Regions from separate parts of the Nakamurella sp. GG22 genome, predicted to be linked through region 2. Evidence: riboswitches for the same ligand, from Rfam matches in the RefSeq annotation. Region 2 holds a riboswitch; each other region holds the start of a gene.

What was found. A riboswitch is a leader RNA that binds a small molecule or an ion and turns the genes downstream of it on or off. The one in region 2 is predicted to bind S-adenosylmethionine.
Region 1: another riboswitch for S-adenosylmethionine. It lies ahead of thrC (threonine synthase); the one in region 2 lies ahead of ACVBEQ_RS06790 (bifunctional o-acetylhomoserine/o-acetylserine sulfhydrylase).
Region 3: another riboswitch for S-adenosylmethionine. It lies ahead of ACVBEQ_RS16350 (aminotransferase class V-fold PLP-dependent enzyme); the one in region 2 lies ahead of ACVBEQ_RS06790 (bifunctional o-acetylhomoserine/o-acetylserine sulfhydrylase).

What each region holds. Positions count from the first base shown of each region.
Region 1 is NZ_JBRIIO020000016.1:14,697-24,588, forward strand. Features, by position in the region: gene ACVBEQ_RS16450 (AAA family ATPase) at 1-245, shown strand, start outside; gene ACVBEQ_RS16455 (DoxX family protein) at 282-938, opposite strand; gene ACVBEQ_RS16460 (esterase/lipase family protein) at 973-1,677, shown strand; gene rpsT (30S ribosomal protein S20) at 1,815-2,075, shown strand; gene holA (DNA polymerase III subunit delta) at 2,213-3,196, opposite strand; gene ACVBEQ_RS16475 (peptidylprolyl isomerase) at 3,356-4,084, shown strand; SAM riboswitch class I at 4,205-4,351, shown strand; gene thrC (threonine synthase) at 4,364-5,668, shown strand; gene ACVBEQ_RS16485 (ubiquitin-like small modifier protein 1) at 5,665-5,982, shown strand; gene ACVBEQ_RS16490 (glutamyl-tRNA reductase) at 6,002-7,288, opposite strand; gene hemE (uroporphyrinogen decarboxylase) at 7,458-8,597, shown strand; gene ACVBEQ_RS16500 (protoporphyrinogen/coproporphyrinogen oxidase) at 8,594-9,892, shown strand, end outside.
Region 2 is NZ_JBRIIO020000004.1:203,172-213,063, reverse strand. Features, by position in the region: partial or broken gene ACVBEQ_RS06820 (acyl-CoA dehydrogenase family protein) at 1-51, shown strand, start outside; gene ACVBEQ_RS06815 (DUF501 domain-containing protein) at 150-683, opposite strand; gene ACVBEQ_RS06810 (FtsB family cell division protein) at 705-1,106, opposite strand; gene eno (phosphopyruvate hydratase) at 1,321-2,607, opposite strand; gene fgd (glucose-6-phosphate dehydrogenase (coenzyme-F420)) at 2,769-3,776, opposite strand; gene metX (homoserine O-acetyltransferase MetX) at 3,852-4,934, opposite strand; gene ACVBEQ_RS06790 (bifunctional o-acetylhomoserine/o-acetylserine sulfhydrylase) at 5,078-6,394, opposite strand; SAM riboswitch class IV at 6,453-6,570, opposite strand; gene ACVBEQ_RS06785 (leishmanolysin-related zinc metalloendopeptidase) at 6,656-7,510, opposite strand; gene ACVBEQ_RS06780 (Nramp family divalent metal transporter) at 7,653-8,897, opposite strand; gene ACVBEQ_RS06775 (hypothetical protein) at 9,383-9,712, shown strand; gene ACVBEQ_RS06770 (Gfo/Idh/MocA family protein) at 9,790-9,892, shown strand, end outside.
Region 3 is NZ_JBRIIO020000015.1:137,876-147,767, forward strand. Features, by position in the region: tRNA gene ACVBEQ_RS16325 (tRNA-Lys) at 154-226, opposite strand; gene ACVBEQ_RS16330 (ATP-binding cassette domain-containing protein) at 317-1,723, shown strand; gene ACVBEQ_RS16335 (YhgE/Pip family protein) at 1,720-3,879, shown strand; gene ACVBEQ_RS16340 (MarR family winged helix-turn-helix transcriptional regulator) at 4,022-4,558, shown strand; gene ACVBEQ_RS16345 (MDR family MFS transporter) at 4,558-6,666, shown strand; gene ACVBEQ_RS16350 (aminotransferase class V-fold PLP-dependent enzyme) at 6,764-8,209, opposite strand; SAM riboswitch class IV at 8,249-8,363, opposite strand; gene ACVBEQ_RS16355 (flavodoxin family protein) at 8,588-9,112, shown strand; gene ACVBEQ_RS16360 (peptide deformylase) at 9,181-9,771, shown strand.

The sequences.
Region 1 (9,892 bases), on a different contig from region 2:
TCGACGACGGTGTGCTCGCGGCGGTTCTGCAGGACTTCGTCTCGGAGACGCAGGCGCTGAGCAGGTCCCTGCTCGGCGCGGGCGGTGAGCCCGGGAACGATGGCGCGGGTCCAGCAGGCCCGGACGGCCCGGAAGGGGCGGAGTGGTTCGGTGGCCCCGACGGCCCGGTGCCCGGCATCGCCCCGGCTGCGTTCGTGCACCGCACGATGCCCGGCGGCTACGGGGGAGGTTGGTCGGCGGGCTGACTGCGTCGGCGTGTTTGGTGTCGGTCGGCGGACGGCTCAGGTCGCGGCCGACCGGCCCACCCGCAACGCCCACAGCACCAGCGGCACCTGCAACGGCAACCGGGCGAACAGCACAGCCCGGTACCAGAGCGGTCGCCGCCGCGATCGAACCGTCATCGAGATGTTGGCCGGGAAGACGGCGACGAACAGCGCCGCAGTGACCGGCCCGCCCCATCGCCGGGTGGCGGGATGGGCGAGCAGCGCCGCGCAGGCGAGCTCAGCGACACCGCTGATCGCGACCAGCTCGGCGGGACGCGGGAGCGCCTTGGGGACGATGGCCACGAACGGCCCCGGACGGACGAAGTGCATGACCCCGGAGCCCGCGAGGAGAGCGATCAGGAACAGCCGCACCTTCGGAACGCTGATCTCGGTGCCGGACAGGACTCGGAGAAGGTGCATGTGCCCATGGTGCAGTGCGCGCGGCGGATAGCGTGAGGGGGACAGGCTGACCAATCCTGGCCGCCGCGCCGTCACCACCCGGATGACGCGGGCGGTCGGGGCGCTGATGGTGCTGCTGCTCACCGCCGCCGGATGTTCGACGTCCGGCGCTCCGTCGGCCGCGCCGTCAAGCCCGCCGACGTCGGCCACTGTGCAATCGAGCACGGTGCCGTCAAGCCCCGCGCCATTGGCCCCGTCCGCACCGTCGCTCGTCACCTCCCCCGCCGGCGCACCCGTACCGTTTGCGGACGTGGGCCTGTCCGGAGTGAACGATCCGACGTGCAGCTCCGAGCACCGCCCGGTGGTCCTGCTGCACGGAACACTGGCCACCGCACAGGGCGATTTCAGCGTGCTCGCGCCCGCGCTCCAGGCAACGGGGCGCTGCGTCTTCACACTCGACTACGGGATGGGCGGCACCCGTTCGGTCCGCAGCTCCGCGAAGACGGTGACCGCCTTCATCGACCGGGTCCTGGAGACGACAGGCGCCGACCAGGTCGACGTCATCGGCTATTCACAAGGCGGACTGGTGCTGCGCACCGCGCTGCGTCTCGAAGGGCTCGCACCGCGGGTTGCCGTCGCGGTGCTCATCGCCCCGACCTTCCACGGCAGCACGTCGCCGCTGCTCACCGCACTGCCGCCGGCGCTCTGCCCGGCGGGCGCCGATCAGGCGGCCGGATCGGCGCTGCTGAAGGAACTGGACGCGGGCGGCGATCTGGATGGCGACGTCCGCTACGCGGTGATCTCCAGCAACCTCGACATGATCGTCACGCCGGTGTCCGCGCAGGCGCCCGTCGGCCCGGCGGATCGGGTCACGTCGCTGATCGTGCAGGACCGGTGCCCCGGCTCCCGGCTGGATCACCTCGGACTGCGAGCGGATCCGGGCGTTGTGTCCTGGGTCGTCGAGGCGCTCGACTCGGGCGGCTCCCCCGATCCGTCGGCCTTCACCTGCGGCTGACCAGGGCTAGGTCCGTCAGCGGGCAGCAGCGGATTTGGGCGCGACTGTGTGCAGCTGGTAACCTCGAAGGTCGTGTGCGCCGCAGTGGCGCACGCATCATGTGCATCATTCCCCCGACGAAATGAAGGCAATCCGGCGTGGCCAATATCAAGTCCCAGATCAAGCGCATTCGTACCAACGAGGCTGCGCGCCTGCGCAACAAGTCGGTCAAGTCTGCGCTGAAGACGGCCGTCCGCCGCGTGCGTGCAGCAGCCAGTTCCGGCGACAAGGCCGCCGCGCAGACCGAGCTCGCGGTTGCCTCGCGCAGCCTCGACAAGGCAGCGTCCAAGGGCGTCATCCACGCCAACCAGGCCGCGAACCGCAAGTCCGCGCTCGCCCAGCTGGTCAACCAGCTCTGACCGCCGGGTGCTGACCGCAGCGCCCGCGTCACCGAGCAGTACCAGCGCCACCAACGCCGTCCGGTCAACCGCCGGGCGGCTTTTTGGCGTCACCTGCGGTGGTAATTCGCCGACTTCCAGCTGCTGCTGATCGGCCGTCAGCGGCGCTTGCGCGCAGCAACGAGGTCGAGCACCGCCCGCTCCAGGGCGTACTCCGGATCGACCGCGGCGCCCTTGACGTCGGCGTTGAGCTGCGCCACCACCGCCATTCCGGCCACCAGGCCGTCCGACGTCCAGCCGCGTCCCGCCGTCCGGGCTTTGTCGACCTTCCACGGCGGCATACCCAGCTGCGATGCCAGCGCGTAGGAGTTCCCGCCGCGGGCACCGGACACCCTGGCGATCGTCCGCACCCCATCGGCCAACGCATCGGCGATCAGGACCGGTGCCACCCCGACACCCGTTGCCCAGCGCAGGGATTCGAGGGAAGCCGGCAGGTCGCCCGCCATCACCGAGTCGGCAACGGTGAAGCCGGTCACCTCGGCCCTGCCCCGGTGATACCGGTGGACCGCGGTCTCGTCGACCATCCCGCCGGTGTCGGCCACCATCTGACTGGCCGCCGACGCGAGTTCCCGCAGGTCAGCACCGACCGCGTCGACCAGCGCCGCAACGGCATCCGGGGTCGTGGTCCCACCCGCCTTGCGGATCTCGGAACGGACGAAGTCGATGCGCTCGGCGAGCCGGGTGATCTTGTTGCAGACCACCACCGCGGCGCCGGCCTTGGTCAGCGCATCGGCGATCGGCTTGTTCCGCGCACCGCCGGCATGGTGCACCAGCAGCGTCACTCCCTCGACGGGATCCGCGCAGTACCCGATCAGCGCGGTGGCCAGGTCCTTCGCAGCTTCCTGCGCCCCGCGGATCACGACCACCCGCGGCTCCGCGAACAGGCTCGGCGCCACCAGATCCCAGAACTCTCCCGCCGCCAGACCGGCTCCGACTGCGTCACGGCGCTCGGCCCCGGGCTCGACCCGCCGCGCGGCCGCGGTGGCCCGCCAGATCGCACGGTCGACGAGCAGCATCTCGTCGCCCGTGATGAGCGTCAGCGCCGGTGGTTCGGCACGACTGCTGTCTTTGCCGGCCGTCATGCGCTCATCGTGCCAGGCCACCCCGACACCGCGGTCCGCGCGTCCACCGCCCACTCAGCCGCCGTCGGTAGGCTGCCAATTCCCGCGGCTGCCGCAGTTCCCGGCCGCCGGATCCCGCTCACCGCAGCTGAACTTCTGCCGCCACACCGAAGGACGCCCGTGCCATCCGTCGCCCCCGCCCGTCCGTCCCGTCGCTCCACCGACCACCGCAGCGCGGCTCGAACGGCGGTCGCGGCCGTCGTCGCCGCGACGGTCCTCCTCCTGGCTGGATGCGCCTCCACCGCATCCCCCGCCGCATCCCCCGCCGCACAGCAGTCGCCGCCGGCCGGCAGCGTGGCCTGCGACTACCTGCCGGGTGAACGGGCAGCGGCCAGGCAGGTCGAGCCGCCGCCCGCGATCGAATCGGCGACGGGCACGGCGACGGCGACCATCGAGTTGACCGGCGGGCCGGTGGTCGTGGACCTGGACAGGGCGACCGCGCCGTGCACGGTCGGCAGCTTCGTGCACCTCGCGCAGAGCGGCTACTTCGACGACACCCCGTGCCACCGACTGACGGCGTCGCCGTCGCTGTCGGTGCTGCAGTGCGGCGACCCGTCGGGCACCGGCGGCGGAGGTCCCGGTTACCGGTTCGCCGACGAGACGACGGCCGACATGACCTATCCCGCAGGCACTGTCGCGATGGCCAATGCTGGTCCGGATACCAACGGATCGCAGTTCTTCCTGGTCTACGCCGACTCCACCCTGCCGCCCGATTACACCGTGTTCGGCACCATCACCGAGGGACTCGACGTCATCACGGGCATTGCGGCGCAGGGCATCACCGGCTCGGGGAATGCCACCGCACCGGTCCAGCCGGTCACCATCTCGACGGTGTCCATCGCCGAGTGACCCCGGTGTCCATCGCCGAGTGACCCCGGTGTCCATCGCCGGTTGACCCCCGAATGCCGAGCCGGAGCGGCTCGGAGGCAGCGCTGCGGTGCGCTACCATCACCGGACAACTTCATCACCCACTCATCCAGAGGGGCAGAGGGATACGGCCCGACGAAGCCCCGGCAACCACTGTCGATGATCACCATCTCGTGACGGCATCAGCCTGAGCGAGGCCGATCGACAGTAGGTGCCACATCCGTCCCGCAGCAGCGGGGAAGATGAGAGAAAGGCCTCGCCATGACTACTGTCCTGTCCACACCTGCGCCCACCGGCGGCACCGCCGCGCCCGGCACCGGCTCGCCCGGTCTCGACCTGGGTCCCGCAGTCGCACTCTCCTGTCGGGAGTGCGGGCACCGCATCGATCTCGGCCCGTACTACGCCTGTACCGAGTGTTTCGGGCCGCTCGAGGTGGCCTACGAATTCACGCTGTCCGGCGCCGCACTGAAAGCCGCGATCGAGTCCGGGCCGGACAACATCTGGCGGTACGCGCCGCTGCTGCCCGTTCCAGCGGACGTCGCCGCCACCCGGAACATGAATCCGGGTTCCACCAAGCTGATCAGGGCCGACAACCTCGCCCGCGAGCTCGGCATGAAGACGCTGTGGGTGAAGGACGACTCGGGCAATCCCACCCACTCGTTCAAGGACCGGGTGGTGGCCGTCGCGCTGGCCGCCGCCCAGCAGCTGGGCTTCTCCGTGCTGGCCTGCCCGTCGACCGGCAACCTCGCGAACGCGGTCGCCGCCGCCGCCGCCAGGGCCGGGATCCGTTCGGTGGTACTGGTTCCCAGCAACCTCGAGCAGCAGAAGATCCTCACCACCGCCGCGTACGGCGGCACCCTGGTCGCCGTCGAAGGCAACTACGACGACATCAACCGGTTGGCCGGGCAGATCGCCGCCGAGCAGGAGGACTGGGCGTTCGTCAACGTCAACGTCCGGCCCTACTACGCCGAGGGCTCCAAGACCCTCGGCTACGAGGTCGCCGAACAGCTGGGCTGGCGGCTGCCGCAGCAGGTCGTCATCCCGATCGCGTCCGGCGCCCAGCTGGTCAAGGTGGACAAGGGGTTCACCGAGCTGGCCGAGCTCGGGCTGGTGGAAGCCACGCCCTACAAGGTGTTCGGAGCGCAGGCGACCGGCTGCTCCCCCGTCTCGGCGGCGTTCAAGGCCGGCGAGGACACCGTGAAGCCGGTGCGGCCCGACACCATCGCCAAGTCACTGGCGATCGGCAACCCCGCGGACGGCCCGTACGTTCTCGACGTCACCCGGCGGACCGGCGGCGCCGTCGAGGACGTCAGCGACGACGAGGTGATCGACGCCATCAAGCTGCTGGCCCGGACCGAGGGAATCTTCGCCGAGACCGCCGGCGGGGTGACGATCGCGGTGCTGCGCAAGCTGCTCGCCACCGGGCAGCTCGACCCGGACGCCGAGACCGTGGTCTTTAACACCGGTGACGGCCTGAAAACCCTTGACGCCATTGCCGGCTCGGTCGGGCCGACCGCGACCATCGCACCGACGCTGGCCGCCTTCGAGCAGGCCGGGCTGGCATGAGCGCCGCCGGGCAACCGGCGTCCACGGCGCCGCCGGTGACGGTGCGGGTGCCGACGATCCTGCGTGCCTACACCGGCGGTGCGTCCACCGTGACCGTCGACGCCGGTACGGGTTGCAGCGTCGGCGATCTCATCACCAGGCTGGAGAGCGAGCACCCGGGCATCCGTGCCCGGGTGCTGGACGAGGCCGGCCAGATCCGTCGCTTCGTCAACGTGTACGTCGATGACGAGGATGTCCGGTTCGGTGACGGGTTGCAGACCGATGTCGCACCGGGGACGACACTCTCGATCATTCCCGCGGTGGCCGGTGGCTGAACCCTGACCGGTTCAGCGGTCAGCTGCTCAGCCGCAGCGAGCCGGCGTGGGTGCCGGCCTGGTCGGTCAGGTCGATGCCGAACAGGGTGTGCAGGGCCTGCAGGTAGTCGGCGCCGTCGCCGGTCCGTGCCAGTTCGCCGGCTCGCATCGTCGGGGTGTGCAGCAGCGACTGGGTGACCCTGTGCAGAGCCAGTTCGACGTCGGCGGCCACCTCGGCCGGGTACTTCGCGCGCAGCCGGGTCATCTCCTTCTTCACCGCGACCGAGACATGCTGGCGGAGCGCGACAATCGCCGGATCGAGGCGGCGGACCGCCATCCGGTCCTCGAAGGCCGCCACTGCGGCGATGACGATGTCCTGCGCGTCGCTGACGGCAGTGACATGGGAGGGATCGACCTGCTCGGAGACGGTGTGCAGGTCGATCACCCGGATGCCGGGAACTGCCCGCGCCGACGCGGAGACGTCGGAGTGCAGAGCGAGATCGATCACCGGCAGCGGCTTGTCGCGCCGTGCCACCGCACTGGTCAGGACCTCTTCGGTCAACGTGTCGGCCGAGGTGCCGCTGCAGGTGACGACAAGGTCAGCTTCGGCCGTCGCAACGGCAAGTTCGCCGGCCTCGATGGGGACCGCGCCGTGCCGGTCGGCGAACCCGCTCGCCCGGCCGCTCGGCGAGAACACGAACAGGTTGCTGCAGCCGCGGGACCGTAGTTCCGCGGCGACCACCCGCGCGTAGGCGCCGGTGCCGACGACCAGGGCGGACGCCCCGACCAGCGCAACCGTCTGGCCGGCGAGATCCAGGGCCACGGAGGCGATGGATCGACCGGCGGCGCCGACCCCGGTGTCCGTGGCGACCTGCTTGGCGGTGCGGGCGGCGGACTGGAACAGCAGGTTGATGGCCGGTGACGCTGTCCCGGCGATCTGCGACTCACGCAGGGCCCTGGCGATCTGGCCGCCGATTTCGGCCTCGCCGACGACCATCGAGTCCAATCCGGATGCCACGGTGAACAGGTGCGCCACAACGGGCGCGCCGACCCGAACCTTCAGCAGTCCGCTGACCTCGTCGGCGGGGATCCCCGATACCTGCGAGACCGCGGCGGTCACCTCGTCGATGGCGTCGTGGAAGCGGACCGCGTCGAGGTAGATCTCGAGCCGGTTGCACGTCGACACGACGACGACGCCGTCGACCGGTGAATCCTCGTGGTGCACCCGGGACACCAGGGCCCGGCTGAGAACATCCGAGCCGCTGGTGAGCCGGTCCAGTTGCGTCAGCCCCAGGTCGTGATGGCTGGCGCCGAGAACCATGAGCATGGGTCAATGATATGGGTGCGGAGGCTGACAGCGTTAAGAAGGGCAGCCTAACCTCGGCCGCCGAAAATCCCCTGACCTGCGGAGATACACCGACGTGAGCTGGGTCGCTTCCCGCCTCCTGAGCTGCCCGAAGCGACCCGGCGACGTCGGGTGACACCATGGACGCATCATGACTGCCATTTCCTCCACCGCCCCCACCGACCCGACCTCGGTGACAGCCGCCCCGCACACCGGTGCCGGCTTGCCGGACAGCCACCCACTCCGGGACGGCCGGACAACCGGTTCTGCGCTGCTTGCGGCGTACCGCGGCGAGCGACCGACGACCAGGCCGGTGTGGTTCATGCGGCAGGCGGGACGATCGCTGCCGGAGTACCGCGAGGCACGCGGCGGCACCGGCATGCTCGAGGCCTGCCTGACGCCGGACCTCGCCGCCGAGATCACCCTGCAACCGGTGCGCCGGCACGGGGTGGACGCAGCGATCCTGTTCAGCGACATCGTGGTGCCGCTGAAGCTGGCGGGCATCGACGTGGAGATCGTTCCCGGGACCGGCCCGGTGGTGGCGCACCCGATCCGCACCGCGGCCGATGTCGGCGCGCTGCCGCAGTTGGATCCGTCGGCGCTTCGGCCGATCATCGACGCCGCGGCTGCCACCGTCGGCGCGCTCGGCGGCACGCCGCTGATCGGATTCGCCGGTGCACCGTTCACCCTGGCGTCCTACCTGGTCGAGGGCGGTCCCAGCCGTGAACATCTGCGCACCAAGGCCCTGATGCACGGCGACCCCGAGACCTGGGACGCACTGGCCGGCTGGGTCGCCGGCATCACCCACGCCTTCCTGCGCGCACAGGCCGTGGCCGGCGCGTCCGCGGTGCAGCTGTTCGACTCGTGGGCCGGCGCACTGTCGCTGCCGGACTACCTCCGCTACGTCGCTCCGCATTCCCAGGCGGTGCTGGCCGGGGTGGCCGATCTCGGCATTCCTCGGGTCCACTTCGGGGTCGGTACCGGGGAGCTCCTGGTCGCGATGCGCGACGCGGGCGCCGACGTCATGGGAATCGACCACCGCGTCCCGCTGGACACCGCGAACGAGCGGCTCGGCGGACGAACACCGTTGCAGGGCAACATCGATCCGGCCCTGTTGTTTGCGGGCAGCACCGCGCTGCATGCGGCCGCCGCTGACGTGATCCGGCGCGGCGCCGCGGCGCCGGGCCATGTGCTGAACCTCGGCCACGGTGTCCCGCCGGAGACCGACCCGGACGTGCTCACCCGGCTGGTCGACTTCATCCACGGCTACCCCGCCGACGCGACTCGGTGACCGCCGCCGGCACGCCGGAGGCTGTCCCGGTCCTGGTGATCGGCGGCGGAGTCGGCGGGCTCGTCACGGCCTTGGGGGTGGCCCGCGCGGGTCACCGGCCGGTCGTCGTCGAAACCGGCGTCACCTGCGGTGGCGTGCTGTCGGCGCACCGGGTCGGCGGCCTGACCCTGGACGCCGGGGCGGAGTCGTTCGCCACGGCCAGGCCGTCGGTCACCGACCTGTTGACCGAACTGGGCCTGGCGGATCGAGTCACCGTGCCCAACCCGGCAGGTGCCTGGGTTCGGCACCGCGGCGGGTCCGCGCCGTTGCCGGCGATGGCGTTGCTGGGCATTCCGGGTCGTCCGTGGGCGGGTGACGTCCGGCGGGTCATCGGTGCCGCCGGTGCCGCACGCGCTCTCGTCGACGCCGTGCTGCCCGGTCGATCCGGCCTGCCGCCCGGCTCGACGCTCGGAGCGGTGGTGCGCTCGCGGATGGGCGCACGGGTGCTCGACCGGCTCGTCGAACCGGTCGCCGGCGGCGTGTATGCCGCCGATCCCGACCGGTTGGACGTGACGACGGTCGCCCCGATGCTCGATCGCTCCCTGCGGGAGACGGGCTCCCTGGCCGGTGCGGTGCGGTTGCTGCGCGGCGGCGGCGAGCGGGCCGGATCGGCCGTGGCAACGCTGACCGGCGGTTTGCACACCCTGGTTCCGGCCCTCGTCCGAGCCGTGCTGGCCGCCGGTGGCGAGGTGCGCACCGGCACCGGCGTCACTGGCCTGTCGCAGACCGACGAGGGGTGGCGGGTGCGGCTGACCGGCGACAGGGACCTCACGGCGGGCGCCGTCGTCCTGGCCGTGCCGGCGCCGACCGCCGCCGCACTGCTCGCCAGCACATCGGTTGCGCGCGTTGCCCTCCCGGTCCTGGACGCACCCATCACCCCGGTATTGATCTGCACCTTGGTCGTCGACGATCCGCGGCTCGACACCGCACCCCGGGGTACCGGGGTGCTGGTCTCGGCGCACGCCCGAGGTGTCCAGGCGAAGGCGCTCACCCACGCAACGGCGAAGTGGCCCTGGCTGGCGGACGCCGTCGGCCCGGGACGTCATGTGCTGCGGCTCTCCTACGGCCGCGGCGGGACGCTGCCCGACGAGGATGCCCTGCCGGCGATCGCGTTGGCGGACGCGGCAGAGTTGCTCGGTGTGCCGCTCGCCGGGTCGGCACTGGTCGACTCCGCGGTGGTCCGCTGGACGTCCGCGCTGCCGGCGCCGCGCCCCGGTCACGCCGAGGCCGTTCACGCCCTCAGAACCGCGGCCCGC
Region 2 (9,892 bases):
TCCCCGCTGAACAGTATCCGGGAGGGGTCCGGAACAGTGACCGCGCTGGACTGCGAAACCAGACTGAAAGGCAACGGCGATCGGGGGTTCGGCGAGTTTGCCTCGGGTGCAACAGGTCCCGCGGCACTCAGGGCCGTTGGTCGCGGACGTCACGCCCCATTCGGAGCGGACGGGATGACCGGCGACAGCCGCGCGCAGGGCGGGCCCCCGCGGAAGTAGCCCGGCAAAGCATCGACCGCACGATCACCCAGCGGATTGACTCCGCGGCCCATGGCCAGCGAGTGGGCCACCAGCACATGCAGGCACTTCACCCTGTCGGGCATGCCGCCGGCGGTGACCGGGATGCCCAGGTCGTCCAGTGCGTTCCGCATCTGCAGGTAGTGCTCGTGCGCCGACCAGTAGCGGTCGGCCAGGTCCGGATCCGCCTGCAGGTCGGCCGTCATCTCACGCATGACGCCGACCGATTCCATCCGGCTCACGGCAGCATTGAGCTCGGAACAGCAGAGGTAGAACAACGTCGGGAACGGTGTGCCGTCCGGGAGCCGGGGCGCCGTCTGGACGACCGCCGGTACGCCGTGATCGCAGCGATACGCGACGGCCAGCAGGCCGCGCGGTGGCCGACCGAGCTCTCTTGTCAGCACTTCGCGGTCGGTGCTGCTGACGGCTTCCCACTCGTCCTGCACGTCAGTGCTGCTCCTGCGCGCTTATTGCGAGCTACCTTCGGCCAGCGTCGACCAGAGGCTTCCGTACCAGGGCTCCTCGGCACCGCGTCCCGCAACGGCGGCATCGGAAGCAGCAGCGACTGCCGGTGCGTGCACCACGAAGACCGTGTCGCCGGGCGTGACGTACTGGAGCCTCCGGCGGGCCTCCGCGGCAACGTAATCCGGATCGTTGAGCGCGGTCTTGCGGGATTGCAGCTCGTCGCGCTGCTGCTCGAGGTCCTGTTGTGCTGACACGGCCTGAGCGAGCGCCGTCCGCTGCTCCAGGTAGCTGCGCAGCGGGAAAGCGACTGACAGCGCGATGGCACACAGCACCACACCCAGCACGGCCACCTGGCGGGCCAGCGTCGACTGCGGCAGCAGAGCTCGTCCCGGGAGGGACCCCATCGTGACCGTCCGGCCCGACCGCCGGGCCGCTCCTGTCGCCGATGCGGCCGGCGCGGTGGCCGGCCGGCTCGCGACCGGCCGGGATGACGCCGCCCGCGAACGCCGGCCGGCGCCGGACTGTGCAGTACGTTCCCCGGCGGCGCCGGTCCGGGAGGCGCGTGAGCCTCGCGGACCAGCCCCGGGGCGGCGCTGGGGCGGCGGTTTCATGACAGTGTCAGGACCCCACGGTGTACCGCGGGAACGCGAGCTCGCCGAGGTAGCGGGCCGCGTCACCGAGGTTCTCCTCGATGCGGAGCAGTTGGTTGTACTTCGCCACCCGCTCCGATCGGGCCGGGGCGCCGGTCTTGATCTGGCCACATCCCGTTGCGACGGCGAGATCGGCGATGGTGGTGTCCTCGGTCTCGCCCGATCGGTGGCTCATCATGCAGCGGTAGCCGGCGTTGTGAGCCAGGCTCACCGCGTCCAGCGTCTCGGAAAGGGTGCCGATCTGGTTCACCTTCACCAGCAGGGCGTTGGCGGCGCCGCGGGCGATGCCATCCTCCAGCCGTTCCGGGTTGGTGACGAACAGGTCGTCACCGACGATCTGGATCTTGTTGCCGAGCTGGGTGGTCATCGAGATCCAGCCCTCCCAGTCGTCCTCGGACAGCGGATCCTCGATCGAGACGATCGGGTAGTTGGCGATGAGATCGGTGTAGATGGCGATCATCTCGTCCGAGGTCCGGGGGCTGCCCTCGTAGCTGTAGGCGCCGTTGTTGTGGAACTCGGTGGCGGCGACATCCATCGCGAGGACCACGTCGCTGCCGAATCCGAAGCCTGCCTTGGTGATCGCATCCGAGATCAGATCCAGGGCGGCCTTGCTGGACGACGCGGCGGGTGCGAAGCCACCCTCGTCACCGAGCGCCGTCGAGAAGCCGGCCTTCTTGAGCACCGACTTGAGGGAGTGGTAGACCTCGGCTCCCCAGCGCAGCGCCTCGCGAAAGGTGGGCGCGCCGATCGGGGCGATCATGAATTCCTGGACGTCCACGCCGCTGTCCGCGTGCGCGCCGCCGTTGACGATGTTCATCATCGGGACCGGCAGGATGTGCGCGTTCGGGCCGCCGATGTAGCGGAAGAGCTCGAGTTCGGCGGACTCCGCCGCAGCCTTGGCGACCGCGAGTGAAACACCGAGGATGGCGTTCGCGCCGATACGGCCCTTGTCCGGCGTCCCGTCGAGGTCGATCAGCTTCTGATCGATGACGCGCTGTTCGATCGCGTCATATCCGATCAGTGCCGGCCCGATCTCCTCGAGCACGAACTCGACCGCCTTCAGGACGCCCTTGCCCAGGTAGCGGTCGGCGTCACCATCTCGCAGCTCGACGGCCTCGTGCTCGCCGGTGGAGGCGCCGGAGGGCACTGCGGCGCGAGCAAGTGAACCGTCGTCGAGCGCCACCTCTACCTCGACCGTGGGGTTTCCTCGGGAGTCGAGGATCTCGCGTGCACCGATCAGTTCGATGGCCGCCACAGGGCACATCCCTTCGCTTGCGGGTGGTTGGGGCTGACAGCGTGTTGCCGGCCACCGGCTCAGTCGCACGGACGAGCCGATGACGGACCAAGCCTAGAGGCGAACCCCCTGCGGCTCTCGCCGGACTCGCCAGCGCGTCGGGCCCTTCGGCCGCCGAGCGCTCACGGCAGGGCGAGAGCGCGGATCCTCGGCAGCACCTGCTCGCCGTAGAGCTCCAGGAAACGGGGCTGGTCGGTACCGGGGGCGTGGAAGACGAGATGCCGAAACCCGAGGTCGAGATATCGCTTGATCTTCTCCACGTGCTCGTCCGCGTCGTCGGAGACGATCCATCGGGAGGCGGCCTGCTCGACGGGGAGCTCATCCGCGAGCCGCTGCATCTCGATGGGGTCCTCGACGCCGCTCTTCTGTTCCGGTGTCAGGGCAAGGGCTGCCCAGTTCCTGGTGTCGTCCAGGGCGCGGGCCTTGTCCGGGTCGAAGGACACCTTCATCTCGATCAGCAGGTCGAGGTCGTCGAGTCTGCGGCCGGCCTTGCCGGCGCCCTCGGCCAGCGCGGGCAGCAGCGTCTCGGAGTACAGCGAGTCCGCCTTGCCGGAGGTGGTGATGAAGCCGTCGGCGACCCGGCCGGCAAGCCGCGTTGCCGCAGGCCCCGACGCACCGATGTAGATCGGCACGGGTACCTCTGGTCGGTCGTAGATCGTGGCCTTGTCGGTCCGGTAGTAGGTGCCGTCGAAGGTGACCCGCTCGCCCGACCACAGCTCACGGATCAGCGTGACAGCCTCCTTCAGTCGGGCGAAGCGCTCCTTGCCCTCCGGCCATTCGAGCCCCAGCGGCACCTCGTTGAGCGACTCGCCCGACCCGACGCCCAGGATCACCCGACCCGGATACATCACGCCGAGCGTGGCGAAGGCCTGCGCGATGACGGCCGGGTGGTAGCGGAAGGTGGGGGTGAGCACGGAGGTTCCCAGGAGCACCCGCTCGGTTCTGGCGCCCACCGCTCCCAGCCAGGGCAGCGCCGCGGGGGCATGGCCGCCGTCATGCCGCCAGGGTTGCAGATGGTCGGAGATGAAGACCGAATCGAAACCCGCCTGCTCCGCCTGGACGGCGAAGTCGGAAAGCTGAACAGGGCCGAACTGCTCAGCAGATGCCTTGTAGCCCAGTCGCAACGGCATGAGGTGACTCCTTCTGGTTCGCAGATCGGCGGCGCAGCCGGTGCCGGCCAGCCTAATGACCGACAGGCGGCCCCATCACCCGGTAGTCGGGGCGGTGGCCATTGCGTCCCTGACGACCGCGGCGATCGCTTCGGCCTCGATCAGGAAGCCGTCGTGCCCGTAATCGGAATGCAGGGTGATCAGCGGACGGGCTGTCGGAGCGGTCGCCAGCAGCTCGCCCTGAGCAGGCGGGAACAGGCGGTCTGAATCGACGACGGCGACCGTGAGCTCAGCTGTCATTCGGCGCAGGGCGGCATCCACACCGCCTCTGCCACGACCGATGTCGTGGGAGTTCATCGACTCGGTCAGCACCAGGTAGGAGTTCGGGTCGAACCGCCGACCGAGCTTTCGCCCGTGGTGTTCGAGGTAGGACTGAACCGCGAACCGGCCACCTGTCATCGGATCTTCGTCGCCCTGCGGGCCACGACCGAACCGGGTATCCAACTCGAGGGCCGACCGGTAGGTGGTGTGTGCGATCTGCCGGGCGAGGGCCATCCCGGCGAGAGGTGGCTCACCGTCGTAGTAGTCGCCGCCGCGGAAGTTCACGTCGGCCCGGATCGCACCGAGTTGCGGCACGCTCCAGGCGATCTGATCGCCGGTGAAGTATGGGCAGGTCGCGATGGCGATGCAACGGGCCACCCTGTCCGGATCGTGGATTGCCCATTCGAGCGCGCGCATGCCACCCATCGACCCACCCAGCACGGCGGCGAACCTGGTGATGCCGAGCAGGTCGGCGAGTGCGGCCTCGGCTACCACCTGGTCGCGCACGGTGATCTGCGGGAAACGGGATCCGTACGGCCGACCATCCGGCGCACCGGACGAGGGCCCTGTCGAGCCGCGACAGCCACCCAGCACGTTGGCTGCGATCGCGAAATGGCTGTCGGTGTCGATCGGCGCGCCCGGCCCGATCAGCCCATCCCACCAGCCGGGGGTGGGCTGATCCGGACCTTGCGGGCCGACCACATGCGCATCACCGGTGAGCGCATGCAGAACGAGCACGGCGTTGTCCCGCGCTGGATTGAGCGTCCCCCACGTCTGGAACGCCATGGTCACGTCGTCCAACCGCCGCCCGGACTCGGTGGTCAGCGGTCCGATGGACGCATACTTCCGTGCGCCCAACGGCCCGCCCCGGGCCGACCCCGAACTGTCCGGAGTCGTCGTGACCAGGGACGTGGCGGTTGAAGACGTGGCGGTTGAAGACGTGGTGGTTGGGGGCGTGGTGATCGGGGACGTGGTGACGGTCGATCTGTCTGCTGCGGCGGTCACTCTGCCTTGGCGGCCCTGAAGCCTGCCTCCAGATCGGCCAGGATGTCGTCGATGTGCTCGATCCCGATCGCCAGCCGGATCAGCCCCGGGGTCACCCCGGTGGTGAGTTGCTCCGCCGGCGACAGCTGCGCGTGGGTGGTGGACGCGGGATGGATGACCAGCGAACGGACGTCACCGATGTTGGCCAGGTTGGTGAACAACTCCAGCGCATCGGTGAACGTCTGGCCGGCCTCGACCCCGCCCTTGATCTCGAACGCGACGATCGGGCCGCCTCCGAGCGGGGCGTACTTCAGTTGATTCGCATGCCACGGGCTCGATTCCAGGCCGGGGTAGGACACCGACGCGACCTCGTCCCGTCCACTGAGCCACTGCGCGACCCTGGTCGCGTTGGCGATGTGCCGGTCGATCCGGAGCGACAGCGTCTCCACGCCTTGCGAGATCAGGAACGCGTTGAACGGCGAGATGGCCGGCCCGATGTCGCGGAGGCCCTGCAACCGGGCCTTGAAGATGAACGCCACGTTGGCCTTGAACAGACCTTCCGGGCCGAGATCGACGCCCCAGGTGAGGTTGTTGTAGCTGGGGTCGGGGGTGTTGAAGTTCGGGAACCGCTCCGCGTTGGCGACCCAGTCGAAGTTACCGGAGTCGACGATGACACCGCCGATCGCGGTGCCGTGCCCGCCGAGGTATTTGGTCGCGGAGTGGACGACGATATCGGCGCCGTGCTCGAACGGCCGGATGAGATATGGCGTGGGCACGGTGTTGTCAACGATCAGCGGCACACCTGCCTCGTGTGCGACGGCGGCGACAGCGGCGAAGTCGAGGACGTCGAGCTGCGGATTCGAGATGGACTCGCCGTAGAACGCCTTGGTGTTCGGCTGGACGGCAGCGCGCCAGGATTCGGGGCTGTCGGGATCGTCGACAAAGCTCACCGTGATCCCGAGCTTGGGCAGCGTGTAGTGGAACAGGTTGTAGGTGCCGCCGTACAGCCGCGGAGACGACACGATGTGATCGCCGGCCTCGGCGATGGTCAGGATGGCGAGCGTCTCGGCAGACTGGCCCGACGCCACCAGGAGGGCACCGACACCGCCCTCGAGCGAGTTGATCCGGTCCTCGACCACCGCCTGGGTCGGGTTCATGATCCGGGTGTAGATGTTGCCGAGCTCCTCGAGCGCGAACAGCTTGCGCCCGTGCTCGGAGGAGTCGAATGCGTAAGAGGTCGTCTGGTAGATCGGCAGGGCCCGCGCCTTTGTGGTCGGGTCGGGCGTCTGGCCGGCATGGATCTGGCGGGTCTCGAAGGACCAGTTCGGGCTCATTGATGTGCTCCTCTGAGCCGTGGACGGAGGTCCACGGATACAGGGTCCGGTGTCCGCGGACCCGCGCTTGCGGATCACCGGGTTCGGTGATCCGCCTGGTCATCACCCGGGGCACCCCACCGCGTGTGGAGGGTTGCCGTCCAGCGAGCCGGGGCTTGGTGCTGGAACTCATGACCTCGCGCGAGTGTAGCCATCAACCTCGAGCGGCGCGACGGCTCCGAAAGTCCGGTGGCGAGCCAATGACGGCCGTTGGCCGGCAGGTCAACCGGCAAGAGCCTCGGCGGGCAGGACCTGGGGAATCATCGGGAGCATCACGCCACGGTCGATCGGCGCGACATGGGTTGTGAGATCAGCCGTTTCCGCCCGGTGCAGCAGATCCGTCAAGGTGTAGGGCTCCGCGGCCTCGAGGTCGACCTGGTACCCGAGGTCTGCGAGGCTGCCGACCGTCAGCCGGCTCAAGGGGTTCCCGGCCGATCCGATGAAGCCGCTCATCAACTCCTGCCGGAAGATCGCCTCCCGCCAGTGGGACCCGCGGGTGCCGACTCCCCCGGTGTTCTCGACCGGGACAAGCCTGGGCGCCGGTACCCCCAACAGTTCGGCGTATGCCGCCATCGCGGCCGGGCCGGAGAACAGCGGGTTGTTGGTGGAAGCGCCCTCGAGCATACCCTTCTGCCGCCAGATCGAACCGACCCCCAGGACGTGGCCCATCTCGTGGGCGATCACATCGACCAGCGTTCCGGCGGCTTCCATCTGGGCGAGATCCGCGGTGTCGAACGACATCAGACCTTTGGCCGGTAGCAGCGCCGCGCTTCCCGCGGTCGCCGGTCGCAGTGCGGTCGGCCCGGCCTGGCCGAGGAGGCTGCCGGCGCCGTCGATGTCCTCGCCCTGCGCGAGAATCAGCAGGTCGTCGATGGTCTCACCGTCGACGACCACCGATGGCAGGTCGCCGACGATCATCCGGGTCCACCGATCCGCCGCGGAACTGAATGCTTGTTGCTGCTGCTCGGTCAGGCCCCCGAGGAACCGGACCTCGATCGTGAACGGTGATGCGGTATCGGCCAGTCGGCCTGCCTTGCCTGCGTCGGCGACGGCGTAGTAGCTCGTGAAGTTCGACATGGTGTCCTCCGATGCCCTTATTCCCTTTGCGCAGCAGGGGATCTGCGGGCGGGGCTGTCCGTGACCCCTATCGGGGACACATCACGATGGTGGCAGGCACGACCGACAGCCGGTCGGCGGCCCACCGCCGCAGCGGCCGGGGTCAGAAGTCGATGACCACGCCGACGATGAGCAACGCATTCAGGCTGACAATCGCCGCGGTGATCAACCAGCCGACCGCCCGCACTCCCGGACCGTTCGTCGCATCACCCATCAGGGAGCGATCGGACGTCAGCCGCAGGAGTGGGACCAACACGAAGGGCAGGCCGAAGGACAGCACTACCTGGGAGATAACCAGCACCGTCGTCGGGTCCGCCCCGATCGCCAGCACGATCAGTGCGGGGATCAGCGTGATCACCCGGCGCACCAGGAGGTGGACGCGAATGCGGATGAGTCCCTCCATGATCACGCTGCCCGCGTAACACCCCACGGACGTCGACGCGAGACCCGAGGCGAGCAGGCCGACCGCAAAAAGGGTGCCCACCGCAGGGCCGAGCGAGTCCGTCACCGCAGCATGCGCGCCCTCGATCGTGTCAACGCCCTGCTGACCCCGCAGCGCAGACGCGGCCAGGAGCAGCATGGCGATGTTCACGGTGCCGGCCAGGATCATGGCGAAGAAGACGTCGGTTCGGGTGGCACTGAGCAGGCGACGCCGAGTCGGTCCGGGTGCGACCTTCCCGAACCTGTCACGGCTCAACGCGGAATGCAGATACACCACGTGTGGCATCACGGTGGCGCCCAGCATCGCGGTCGCCAGCAGCACCGAGTCGAGCCCGTCGAATCGGGGGATCAATCCCGCTGCGACCTCCGCCGGCGAGGGCGGCGCGACGAAGAGACCGGCCAGGAAGCCGATCGCGATGATGAGCAGGAACCCGGTGATGACGCGCTCGAACGGTCGCTGACCGCGCCGGTTCTGCACCGACAGCATGGCCAGCGACACGACACCCGCGATGAAGCCGCCCAGCACCAACGGCACGTCGAACAGCAGGGCGAGAGCTATCGCGCCACCGATGACCTCCGCCAGGTCAGTGGCCATCGCGACGCCTTCGGCCTGCAGCCAATAGCTGATCCGCGCCGGCCGTCCGAGACGCTGACCGACCAGCTCGGGGAGGGAGGCGCCGGTCGCCACCCCGAGTTTCGCCGAGAGGAACTGAACGACCCCCGCCGACGCGGTCGCGACCACCAGCACCCACACCAGCAGATAGCCGTACCGCGCGCCGGCCTGCAAATTGGTGGCCACATTGCCCGGATCCACATAGGCGACCGCAGCGACGAACGCCGGGCCCAGCAGGCCCATTCGCACCACGATCCGCCGCCACCGGCTCGGTTCGAAGGCATCCGCCGGCACTGCATCGGGTTGCGCGGCGCCGGCACGGTCGGCAGGCTTCACGCCGTCCATCGTGATCCATCGAGCACCGGGTGCGCCCACCGGACCCCCTGAGATACGCGCCACCCGTCACCGGCCGCCATCCCCCGATGAGCCGGTGTCCGAAACCGGCGTCAACCGACCGGTCACCTTGACTACGCAACGCAGTTCACGGATACGTTCAGTTACAACCATGCAGAGCTGATCAGGGCGGCAAATCGCCCGGACTCCGAGAAACCCAGTCAAAGAGGGACGACGGGGCCGTAATGCAACTCAGTGTGACCACAGTCCCCTAAAGGTGCATACCAATGGGTTCTGGCGTCAATACGTCATATCGACCACAATCGTCGTAGGCCAAACGGTGGAACAACCGATCGAATGTCCTGAGTGACCTACCGGCTCTCCACAGGAGCAGGTACGGCGCAAACCCGCTCCACAGGCTGACTGAACGGCGGAAGGTGGTCAACGTGAGCGGTCCCGTCACCGCGACCTATGTGGGTCAGGTCGAACGAGATTCCACCGGCCTGCTGTGGGCCGTTCTGTATTGCGGCGAGCACGTGGTCAGCCGGGAGCAGGTCCGGTCCCTCCGCAAGGGTAAGAAGCGGGTTGCCGACCTGGTGCTGAGTGCTTCCGATGCGTTCGTCGAACTCCAGCGGTCGTCTCCGGTGCACCTCAACAGGTTCGTCGAGCAGCGGCCGCTGGTCCGGCGAAACCGCGGAGCGATGGGCGCAGCCCGCGAGCACCTGACTGCAGCGAGCGCCGAATCCGGCCGCCGGGAGCGCCTGGTCAGCCCCTGAGCATCGCCGAACGTGGCAGCATGCGTCACGTGAATGGGTTCCCCACCGCCTTACCGCTCTCCCGCACGCCCGACCCGATGGAGGCACCGCCCCTCCGTTGGGGCGTTCTTGCTCCCGGGCGGATTGCCGGCGCGTTCGCGGATGCCATGTTCCGCAACACGCGCCAGCGACTCGTCGCGG
Region 3 (9,892 bases), on a different contig from region 2:
TCCGGATGCGCGGGGTCGGGTTGGCGAGATGAAGATCGACTTCGTGCCGGGTGAAGTGCCCGATACCGTGGCGACTCGCGGGTTCCGGGGCGGCTTGCCGCGGCGCCGTCCAGGCAGGATGGCGGTGCAGGATGGGGTGGGACCCAACAGGGGTGGGCCCCGTGGGGATCGAACCCACAACCCGCGGATTAAAAGTCCGCTGCTCTGCCAATTGAGCTAGAGGCCCGCGATGGGGGTGTCCGAGCAGGGCCCCCGGCCGCCACGCGAGCCTACCGGCTCGCTTGGATGGACCAGACATCACGGCGAGGGGGACCGCATGGCCCGGCACGATGACGAACACTTCCATGACGACGAGACGACCGTCATCAGCGATGGCCGGCAGTCGGCCGAGGCAGTCGATTCCGCCGCGCAGCAGCCGGCCGCCGGCTCCGAAGAAGGCGCGACCGGTCCGGAGGTCGGCCCCGGCCCGGAGGGCGGCCCCGGCCCGCAGGCCGGCCCGGAAGCCGGCGCGCAGTTCGGCCCGGGCTCGGGCCAGGAGGGCATTTCCGGCCAGGAAGGCATCCCCGGCCACGAAGCAGGCCGGGGAATCGGCCCCGGACCGCAACGCCCGGCGATCGAACCGCCGCGGCCCGCGCCGGGGGGCGAGCGCCGCGAGGTCGTGCAGCCGCCCGGACCCGCACTGGTCGCCGTGGGGCTCGGCCTGCTGACGAAGAACGGCTGGATCTTCCAGGACATCAACCTGACCCTGCGGCCGTCGTCGGTCGCGGCGATCGTCGGGCCGGCCGGGACCGGACGCACCTCCCTGCTGTTGGCGCTCGCGGGCCGGATGGAAGCCAACACCGGGTCGCTCACCATCGCCGGGCACAGCCTCCGCGACCGCCCGAAGAACGTCCGGGCGGTCAGTGCGGTCGCCAGGGCGGGCCGGTCGGTCGGGCCCGAGCCGCGGCTGACGATCAGCGAATCGGTCACCGAACGCTGCCTGATCGAGGACGAGCCGGTGCTGTCCGGCCGCTCACGGTTCGACGAGGCCTGTAAGGCACTGAATTTGGTCGTGGATCCGAAGATGCAGGTCGGGCGGCTCGCCGGGGAGCAGGCAACCCTGCTCGCGCTCGCGCTCGCCTGCGTGCGGGTCAGTGCGGTGATCATCCTGGACGACCTGGACCGCGACGTCTCCGCGGCGACCCAGCAGCGGATGCTCGATGCCCTGATCCGGCTTGCGAAGGCGATGGGTCCGACCATCATCGTCACGACCACCGACCGCATCCCGGTGATGGACGCCGATGTCGTCCTGGACCTCACACCTATGGACGGCGCGGCGATCTGGGAGCTCGACCCGCGCGACGCGCCGACCGAGGTGCTCTCCCGTGAGCTCGGCGGCTACGGGGCATCGCCCTGGGCGGCCGAGCTGGGGACGGTGGACGCGGGTCCCGATCATGACTCGGACTCGGACCCGGACAATCCGGCCGACGACCTCGCCGCCGACCCGGATCACGACGGTCGGTGGAGCCGCGAGCGGTGGGAGTCGCCGCCGTCAGGCGGATACGACGACTCCGGACCTGACGACTCCCGACCCCGCGACCCCGGATCGACGGCGGCCGGATCCAGCCCCGCGGGCCCGACCGGCCCCGGCCCGAACCCTGCCGGCCCGACCGACCCAGGACCGAACGCCGGCGCCGCACCCGGCGCTGATGACGCCCCCGCTTCGACAGAGGACCCCCGATGATCAAGACCGTCAAGCTCGCCTCGTTCGAGGTGCGCCGGTTCAAGGGCCCGCTGCCGATCGTCGGGCTGCTGTTCCTGTTGCTGGTGCCGACCCTGTACGGCGCGCTGTACCTGTGGTCGAACTGGGACCCGTACGGCAAGACCGACCAGGTCCCGGTCGCCGTGGTCAACCTCGACGAACCGGTGGAGGTCGACGGGCAGCAGGTGGCGGCCGGCAACAGGCTGGTCACCGAACTGCAGAAGGACGAGATCTTCGACTGGCAGTTCGTCAGCGAGGACGAGGCATCCGACGGCCTCGCGGCCGGCACCTACGAGATGGTCGTCACCATCCCGCCCGAGTTCTCGGCCGACCTGGCCAGCGGCGCCGGGCAGAACCCGACCCGGGCGATCGTCGTCCTGCAGCGGGATGACGCCAACGGCATCGGGATCGCGTTGTTGACCGCCTCGGCGCAGAGCCAGCTCGAGGCCGCGATCGACAGATCCGCCATCGGCGCCTATTTCGACTCCGTCTTCGCGAACCTGGACACCATCCGGACCGACATCGGCACAGCCGCAACGGCCGCCGGCCAGCTGGCCGCGGGTGCGACCACCGCACTGGCCGAGGCCACCGACCTCTCCACCGGCATCACCGCGGCGAAAGAGGGCTCGGCGCAGGTGGTCGCGGGTCTGGCCGACGACAAGGCGCAGTCGGCCCAGCTGGTCACAGGTGCCAGCGACGCCAAGGCGGGGTCGGCGTCCCTGCTGACCGCGCTGACAGCGTTGGACACCGGCGCCGCCGAGCTCGGTCCGCAGGCCCAGGAGGTCGCCGATGGCAACCAGCAGCTGGCCAGCACGGTGGCCCCGGTGCTGAACGCCGTCTCGTCGGCGTTGCCCGCGCTGGGCCAGGCGGGTGCCAACATCGTCGCCGCCACCGATGACGTCGCCAGCTTCTCCTCGGTGCTGAGCCAGCAGTCCTCCGATGCCAACTCCGCACTCGCCCAGTTGAAGGCGTCGAACCCGGGCGCGGACTACGGACCGATCGAGACGGCCCTGACCGGTATCCAGGAGTCGGCGTCGGGCCTCGCCCAGGCCTCTGCCCAGGCCAGTCAGGTGGCGCTCGACGTCAACGACGCCGCGCAGTCGGTGAGCTCTGCGGGCGGCGGGGACCTGTCCGGCGCCGGTGCCGAGCTGACCGGGCTGGCGACCCAGTCGGCCCAGGTGGCGACGGGTGTGCAATCCCTGAGCAGCGGCATCACGACGGCCAGTTCCGGTGCCGCCACGCTGGACAGCGGGGTCAGTCAGCTGTCCACCGGAGCCACCGCGCTGGATTCTGCGATCGGCCAGCTGCAGCTCGTGGCCCAGAAGCTTGACGACGGCCTGGGGACGCAGGAGAAGGGCGCGGCGACGCTGGTCGACCAGTTGACCCAACAGGACACCGGAGCGAAGGCGCTGTCGACCCAGCTCGCCGACGCTGCGAAACGTGTCCCGACCCTGGATCCCGCCCAACGGGCCGACGCCGCGCAGGTGCTGTCGTCACCCGCCGACGTCCAGGAGGTCGTCGACAATCCCGCGACCTATTACGGCCGGGGACTCGCGCCGTTCCTGTTCGGCCTTGCCATCTGGGGGTTCGGCATCACGGCGTTCGCGCTGCTGCGGCCGGTGTCGGCACGGGCACTGGCCGGCCGCGCGCGGTCGTCCCGCATCGCCGTCGCCGGCTGGCTGCCGGTCCTGGGCATCGGCGCGGTCGGCTCCCTGCTGCTGTTTGGGATCGTCTGGCTGGGACTCGGTCTCGACCCGGTCAACGCGTGGGGAGCACTGGGCGTCGTGGTGCTCGCGGCCGCGTGTTTCACGGCGATCGCCCACCTGCTCCGGACCTGGCTCGGCACCGTCGGTTCGGCGATCCTGCTCGTCCTGCTGTTCGTCCAGCTGACCAGCGCCGGGGGGCTCTACCCCGTCGAGGTGCTGCCCGCGCCGTTCCGGGCCGTGCACAACTTCATCCCGTTGACGTATGTGGTCGATGCCCTGCGGATCACCTTCACCGGCGGCCCCACCGACCGGCTGTGGCGTGACGTCGCGGTGCTGGGTGTGCTCACCCTGATCGCCGTCGGCCTGGTCGTGTACGTGGTCCACCGCAAGCGCCGTTTCACCCAGCGGGACCTGCACCCCGCCCTCGGCTGACGAGCGGCCCGGGGACGCCGCACCGGGGCCAAGATCGTTCGCCAGGCGTACTTGCGTTCTCGCCAATCCAGGTGCATGATTGCGTCCAACAACTAGATGCGTTGTGCACGCAACTATTAATCAGCCTTTGGAAAGGGGAGGGATGACCAGCCTGCACCTGTCGCCGGCCGACGACCTCACCGATGCCCCCGACCCCGAGCTGCAGCGCTCCGCCGAGGAGATCGCCGCGGCGATCATCACGATGATGCGCCAGCTGAACAGCATCAAGTCCCGGGTGGCGACGGACCCCAACGCCGACCATTCGCAGTTGTTCCTGCTTGTCCGGCTCGCCCAGCACGGCCCGAGCCGGGCCAGCGACCTCGCCGAGCAGGTCTGTGCGGATCCGTCGACGGTCTCGCGGCAGGTGGCGTCGCTGGTGAAGGCGGGGCTCGTCGAGCGTCAGGCGGATCCGGACGACGGCCGCGCATCGATCCTGGTACCGACCGAACTCGGCCTTGCCCGGGTGAGGGAGTTCTCGGTACAGCGGGGCGCCACGATGCGGCCGGTCATCGCCGACTGGCCGCAACAAGAACGGGACGACCTGCTGCGTCTGATCACCAAGTACACCGAGGGCATCGAGGCCCATCGCGAACAGATCATCACGGCGATGCTGCGCCACCATGGGAAGGAACCCTCCTGATGTCCACCGCAACACCCGAGGTCGCCGAATCACCGGCCGGCCTGACCCACTCACAGATCAAGACGATCCTGATCGGGTTGATGGCCGGCATGCTGCTGGCCGCCCTGGACCAGACCATCGTCTCCACCTCGATCCGCACCATTGCCGATGACCTGCAAGGACTCTCGGCCCAGGCCTGGGTCACCACGGCCTACCTGATCACCTCGACGGTGACCACCCCGCTGTACGGGAAGCTGTCGGACATCTACGGCCGCCGCCCGATGTTCCTCATCGCGATCAGCATCTTCATCGTCGGCTCGATCATGTGCACCTTCGCCACCTCGATGTACCAGCTGGCGGCGTTCCGCGCCGTGCAGGGCATCGGTGCCGGTGGCCTGTTCTCGATGGCGCTGGCGATCCTCGCGGACATCGCGCCGCCCCGTGAGCGCGCCCGGTACCAGGGCTACTTCCTGGCGGTCTTCGGAACCTCGTCCGTCGTCGGCCCGCTGGTCGGCGGCTTCTTCGCCGGCGCGGACACCCTGTTCGGCATCACCGGCTGGCGCTGGGTCTTCCTGATCAACGTCCCGATCGGCCTCATCGCCCTCGCCGTGGTTGCGAAGGTCCTGCACCTGCCGCACATCCGCACCGACCACCGCATCGACTGGTGGGGCGCCGGTGCGCTGGTGCTCGGCATCGTCCCGCTGTTGGTGGTCGCCGAGCAGGGCAGGATCTGGGGCTGGGGCTCGCCCGCCGTGCTGAGCCTGATCGCGCTGGGCATCATCGGCGTCGTCTCGTTCATCCTGATCGAACGCCGGATGAAGGACGAGGCGCTGATCCCGATGCGGCTGTTCAACAGCCGGGTCTTCTCGATCGGCCTGTCGGTCAACGTGCTGATCGGCCTGGGGATGTTCGGTGCGCTGAGCACCCTGCCGCTGTACCTGCAGTTGGTGAAGGGTGCGACGCCGACCGAGTCGGGCCTGCTGCTGATCCCGATGATGGTCGGCATCATGGGCGGCTCGGTGCTCTCGGGCCAGCTCACGTCGAAGACCGGTCGCTACAAGATCTTCCCGGTGATCGGCACCGCGATCCTCGCGGTCACCTTCTTCCTGATGCTGACCGTCACGGTGGACACCTCCTACCTGGTGCTCGACATCTATTTCTTCGCCATCGGTCTCGGCCTGGGCCTGTGTATGCAGACCCTGCTGATCGCGGTGCAGAACACCGTCCCGGCACGGGACATGGGCGTCGCGACGTCGTCGGCCACGTTCTTCCGCCAGCTCGGCGGCACGCTCGGTGTCGCGGTGTTCCTGTCCCTGCTGTTCAACTCGCTGCCCGACAAGGTGCAGGGCGCACTCCAGTCGGCCTCCGGCACGGCAAGCTTCAACAGTGCGGTCGCCGCGGCGGCGCAGGACCCCAACAGCGCCAGCCACACCGTCGCGCAGAGTCTGGTCGCCGCCTCCCAGGGCAATGCCGCTGCGGCCTCCGGCATCGGCGACGCGCTGAGCACCGACTCGTCGTTCCTCAACACCCTGGACCCGGTCATCGCCCGGCCGTTCCAGGTGGGCTACGTGGACTCGACGCACCTGGTGTACATCATCGGCGGCATCATCATGGTGCTGGCCTTCGTGCTGGTCATCGCGATGAAGGAGCTGCCGCTGCGGACCCGCTCCGCGCTGGACGAGCGGCTGCAGGAGCAGGCCGACAACGAGGCCGCCGCGTTGGCCGCAGCTCAGGGCGAGGCGATCGACGGTTCACCTGAACTCGCCGGCGCGGCGCTGGCCAACGGCTCCGCAGCCAGCGGGTCGGATCGCGGCGGGTCCGACGGCCCCGCAGGTGCCGCCTCGAACGGGGCCGCATCGAACGGTGCTGCCTCGAACGGTGCTGGCTCGAACGGTGTCGCCGCGAACGGTGCTGCCTCGAACGGTGCTGCCTCGAACGGTGTTGCCTCGAACGGCGCATCGAACGGCGCTGTGCAGAACGGTGGTAGCGGTGCGCACGCGCTGCTCGAGGCCGGGACGCATGCCCTCACCGGCGACGGTGACGATCCGGCGGCTCGTGGGATCGTGCTGAACGGGGTCGAGCAGGCCTCCCCGACCCGCAAGCGGGGCCGGCACCGCGCCGAGGTCTGACCCTCGGCACATCGAAAGCCTCGCAGCAACATCGAAAAGCCAGTTGCGTACGTTCCGGAGCACCCGGAAGGTACGCAGTTGGCTTTTCGATCTCCGGTCAGCGCTGCCAGGGGGCGATGACGGGCAGCACCCGGTCGTCGACGGCGGGCACCGGCCGGCCGTCGACCAGCACGTACCTCCGCCGGGGGCCGGACGACGCGATGGACTCGACCGCGGCGACCAGGCGCTGGACGTGTTCGGTGGTGGTGCCGAGCCCGACGGACGCGCGGAGAGCCTGCCCGCCGTCGTCGACGGAGCACCCAGCGGCGCCCAACAGGTGCCGGACCAGTGGGTGCGCGCAGAACGCGCCGTCGCGCACACCGATCCCGTGCTCGGCGGACAGCGCCGCGGCCACCACGTTCGGCTGCTGGCCGGCGATGGTGAACGTCACGACGCCGATGCTGTCGACCGCGCCGCCGAACAAGGAGTGCACGGTGACGCCCGGAATATCGGCCAGTCCCTCCTGGAGGGTCACCGTCAGCGCGGCCTCCGCAACGGCCAGCGCATGCCGGTCGGCGGTCGCCAGCGCGTGACATGCCGTGGCGAGTGCAACGGCGCCTGGCACGTTCGGCGATCCGGCCTCGTGCCGCTCGGGCAGCGGCTTGTACGTCGTTGCGTCATCGGTGACGCTCGCGGTCGCGCCGCCCCCGATCAGGTACGGCGGCGCGGCGGCGAGCCAATCGGCCCGGCCGACCAGCGCGCCTGCGCCGTACGGGGCGTAGAGCTTGTGGCCGGACAGTGCGACGTAATCGACGTGCAGGTCGTCGATCGAGAACGGCCGGTGCGGCGCCAGTTGCGCGGCGTCCAGGGCAACCCGCGCGCCACGCGACCTCGCAACGGCGGCGAGTTCGGCGACCGGCCACAGCTCGCCCGTGACGTTCGAGGCGCCGGTGATCACCAGCAGTGCCGGTCCGGGGGCGCGGCGGCGGAGCGCGTCGTCCACGGCGGCGACAGCGGCGGCGGGGCTGGCCGGGGCCTTCAGCCGGACCACGGTCCGGTCCTGGCCGGCGCCGTTCCAGGGCAGCAGGGCGGCGTGGTGCTCGGTTTCGAAGACCACGACCGTGCACCGGGCCGGCAGGCAGTGCGCCAGCAGGTTGAAGGAGTCGGTGGTGTGCCGGGTGAAGATCACGGCATCGTCGGCACGACCGCCGACGAAGTTCCGCACCGGTTCCCTGGCGCCCTCGTACAGCGCGGTGCAGACCTTCGAATGCCACCCGGCGCCGCGGTGCACGCTGGCGTAGCGCTCGAGCAGGGCGTCGACCGTGTCCCGGACGATGCGCAGCGCCGGCGCGGACGCGCCGTGGTCAAGGTTGGCGTAGGCCACCCGCCCGCCGCCGGCCAGTGGCACCGTGGCGTCGGATCCGACGATCTCCAGGCCGGGGGCATGCGGATGCGAGACGGTGTGGTCGTCGGGCCGCGGCACGGCGACGAGGTGCGGCCGGGCGGTGGCCCGCCGGGGCGCCAGGGCGGACAGCAGGTCGGGTCGTTCCAGCAACACGGTCACGGAATACTCCTCGGTCCGTCGGACCGTCAGGAGCACTGAGGTCCGCGCTTGCCGGACGCACTCCGCGCCCAGCCAGGTCCTCACCCGGGGCACCCCACCGCGGTTGGAGGGTTGCCGGCCAGCAAGCCGGGGCTATCTGCTGGCACTCATGACCTGCGGGCACAGTAGCAGCAGCCTGCCCTTTCGTCACCCCCTGTGTGCGGCACGCCGCAGACGAACGGCACGTGACGCCGACCCGGGAAACCGGGCTGGCACCGCCGAGACTGCGGCGGGTCCTTCGCCTCTGGCCGGGGACGGCCCCCTGTGATGACGTTGGAATCGGTCTGAGAACCGGGCCCGGACGGGTTCGGGAGATGTGTTCAGGGGAGGCCGTTGATCATGCGTGCACTGGTGGTTTTCGAATCGATGTTCGGTGACACGAAGGACGTCGCGGACGCGGTGGCCCGCGGGCTCGCGGAGGAGATGGACGTCGAGACCCTGGAGGTCGGGACGGCGCCCGGGGTCGTTGATCCCGATGTCGACGTGCTGATCGTCGGCGGCCCCACGCACGCCTTCGGCATGAGCCGGCCGGGCACCCGGGAGGACGCGGTGAAGCAGTCCGAGGGGGCCGGCGTGCTGTCCGAGAAACTCGGTATCCGGGAGTGGCTCGCGGCCGTCCAGGTGTCGCCGCAACTCCAGGTGGCCGCGTTCGACACCCGGGTCTACAAGCCGCACCTGCCCGGCTCGGCCGCGCACGCCGCGGAGCGCCGGTTGCGCCGGCTGGGCTGCACCGTCTTCGCGCCCGCGCAGAGCTTCTACGTGGCCGGCACCAAGGGTCCGCTGGTGGACGGCGAACTTGATCGTGCGGCCCGCTGGGGCCGGCAGTTGTCCGGGCGGGCGGCCCGGCCCGGGGTGGCCTCCTGACAGGTGCTCCCGGGCGGTGCGCGGGACGTCGCTAGGGTGGCCCGGTGGCGGAACTGATCGAACAGGTGATGGCGCTGCTGGACGGCCAACGGCCGTTGCCGCTGGTGTTCGCCGGAGATCCGGTGCTGCGTCAACCCGCCGCACCGTACGACTTCTCGCTGCCCGATGACCTGTGGAACGAGTTGCTCGCATCGATGTTCGAGACCATGCACGCCGCTCCCGGCGTCGGCCTGGCCGCGCCACAGATCGGGCTGGGGATCAGGGTCGCCGTCATCGAGGACCGGGCGGACCTGCCGCCCGACCTCGCCACCGAGCGCGACCGGTATCCCACCCCGGCGCGGGTGCTGGTCAACCCGACCTACCAGCCGGGGCCCGAGGGCGTGGAGTTCTACGAGGGCTGCCTGTCCGTCCCCGGCTATCAGGCGGTGGTGCGACGAGCCACCTCGGTCCGGTTGCGGTGCCAGGACGAGCGTGGTGCCGACGTCGACGAGGAGGTCAACGGATGGGGCGCGCGGATCGTCGCGCACGAGACCGACCATCTCGACGGCACCCTGTACCTCGACCGCGCGCTGACCCGGTCGCTGTCGACGACCGCGAACCTGCTCGACCTCTGGGGCGGCGGACCGGTGTCGGCGATCCGGAGCCGCCTCGGGTTCTGATCGGTGGGTCGAGTCATCGCGGAAATTTCCGCCGATCAGCGGCCCTGGACGGCGGCCACCTCCGGGTGATGTACGGTTTTGGAGGTCTCCACGGCGGTGCCGTATGCTTTCCAAGCTCCCA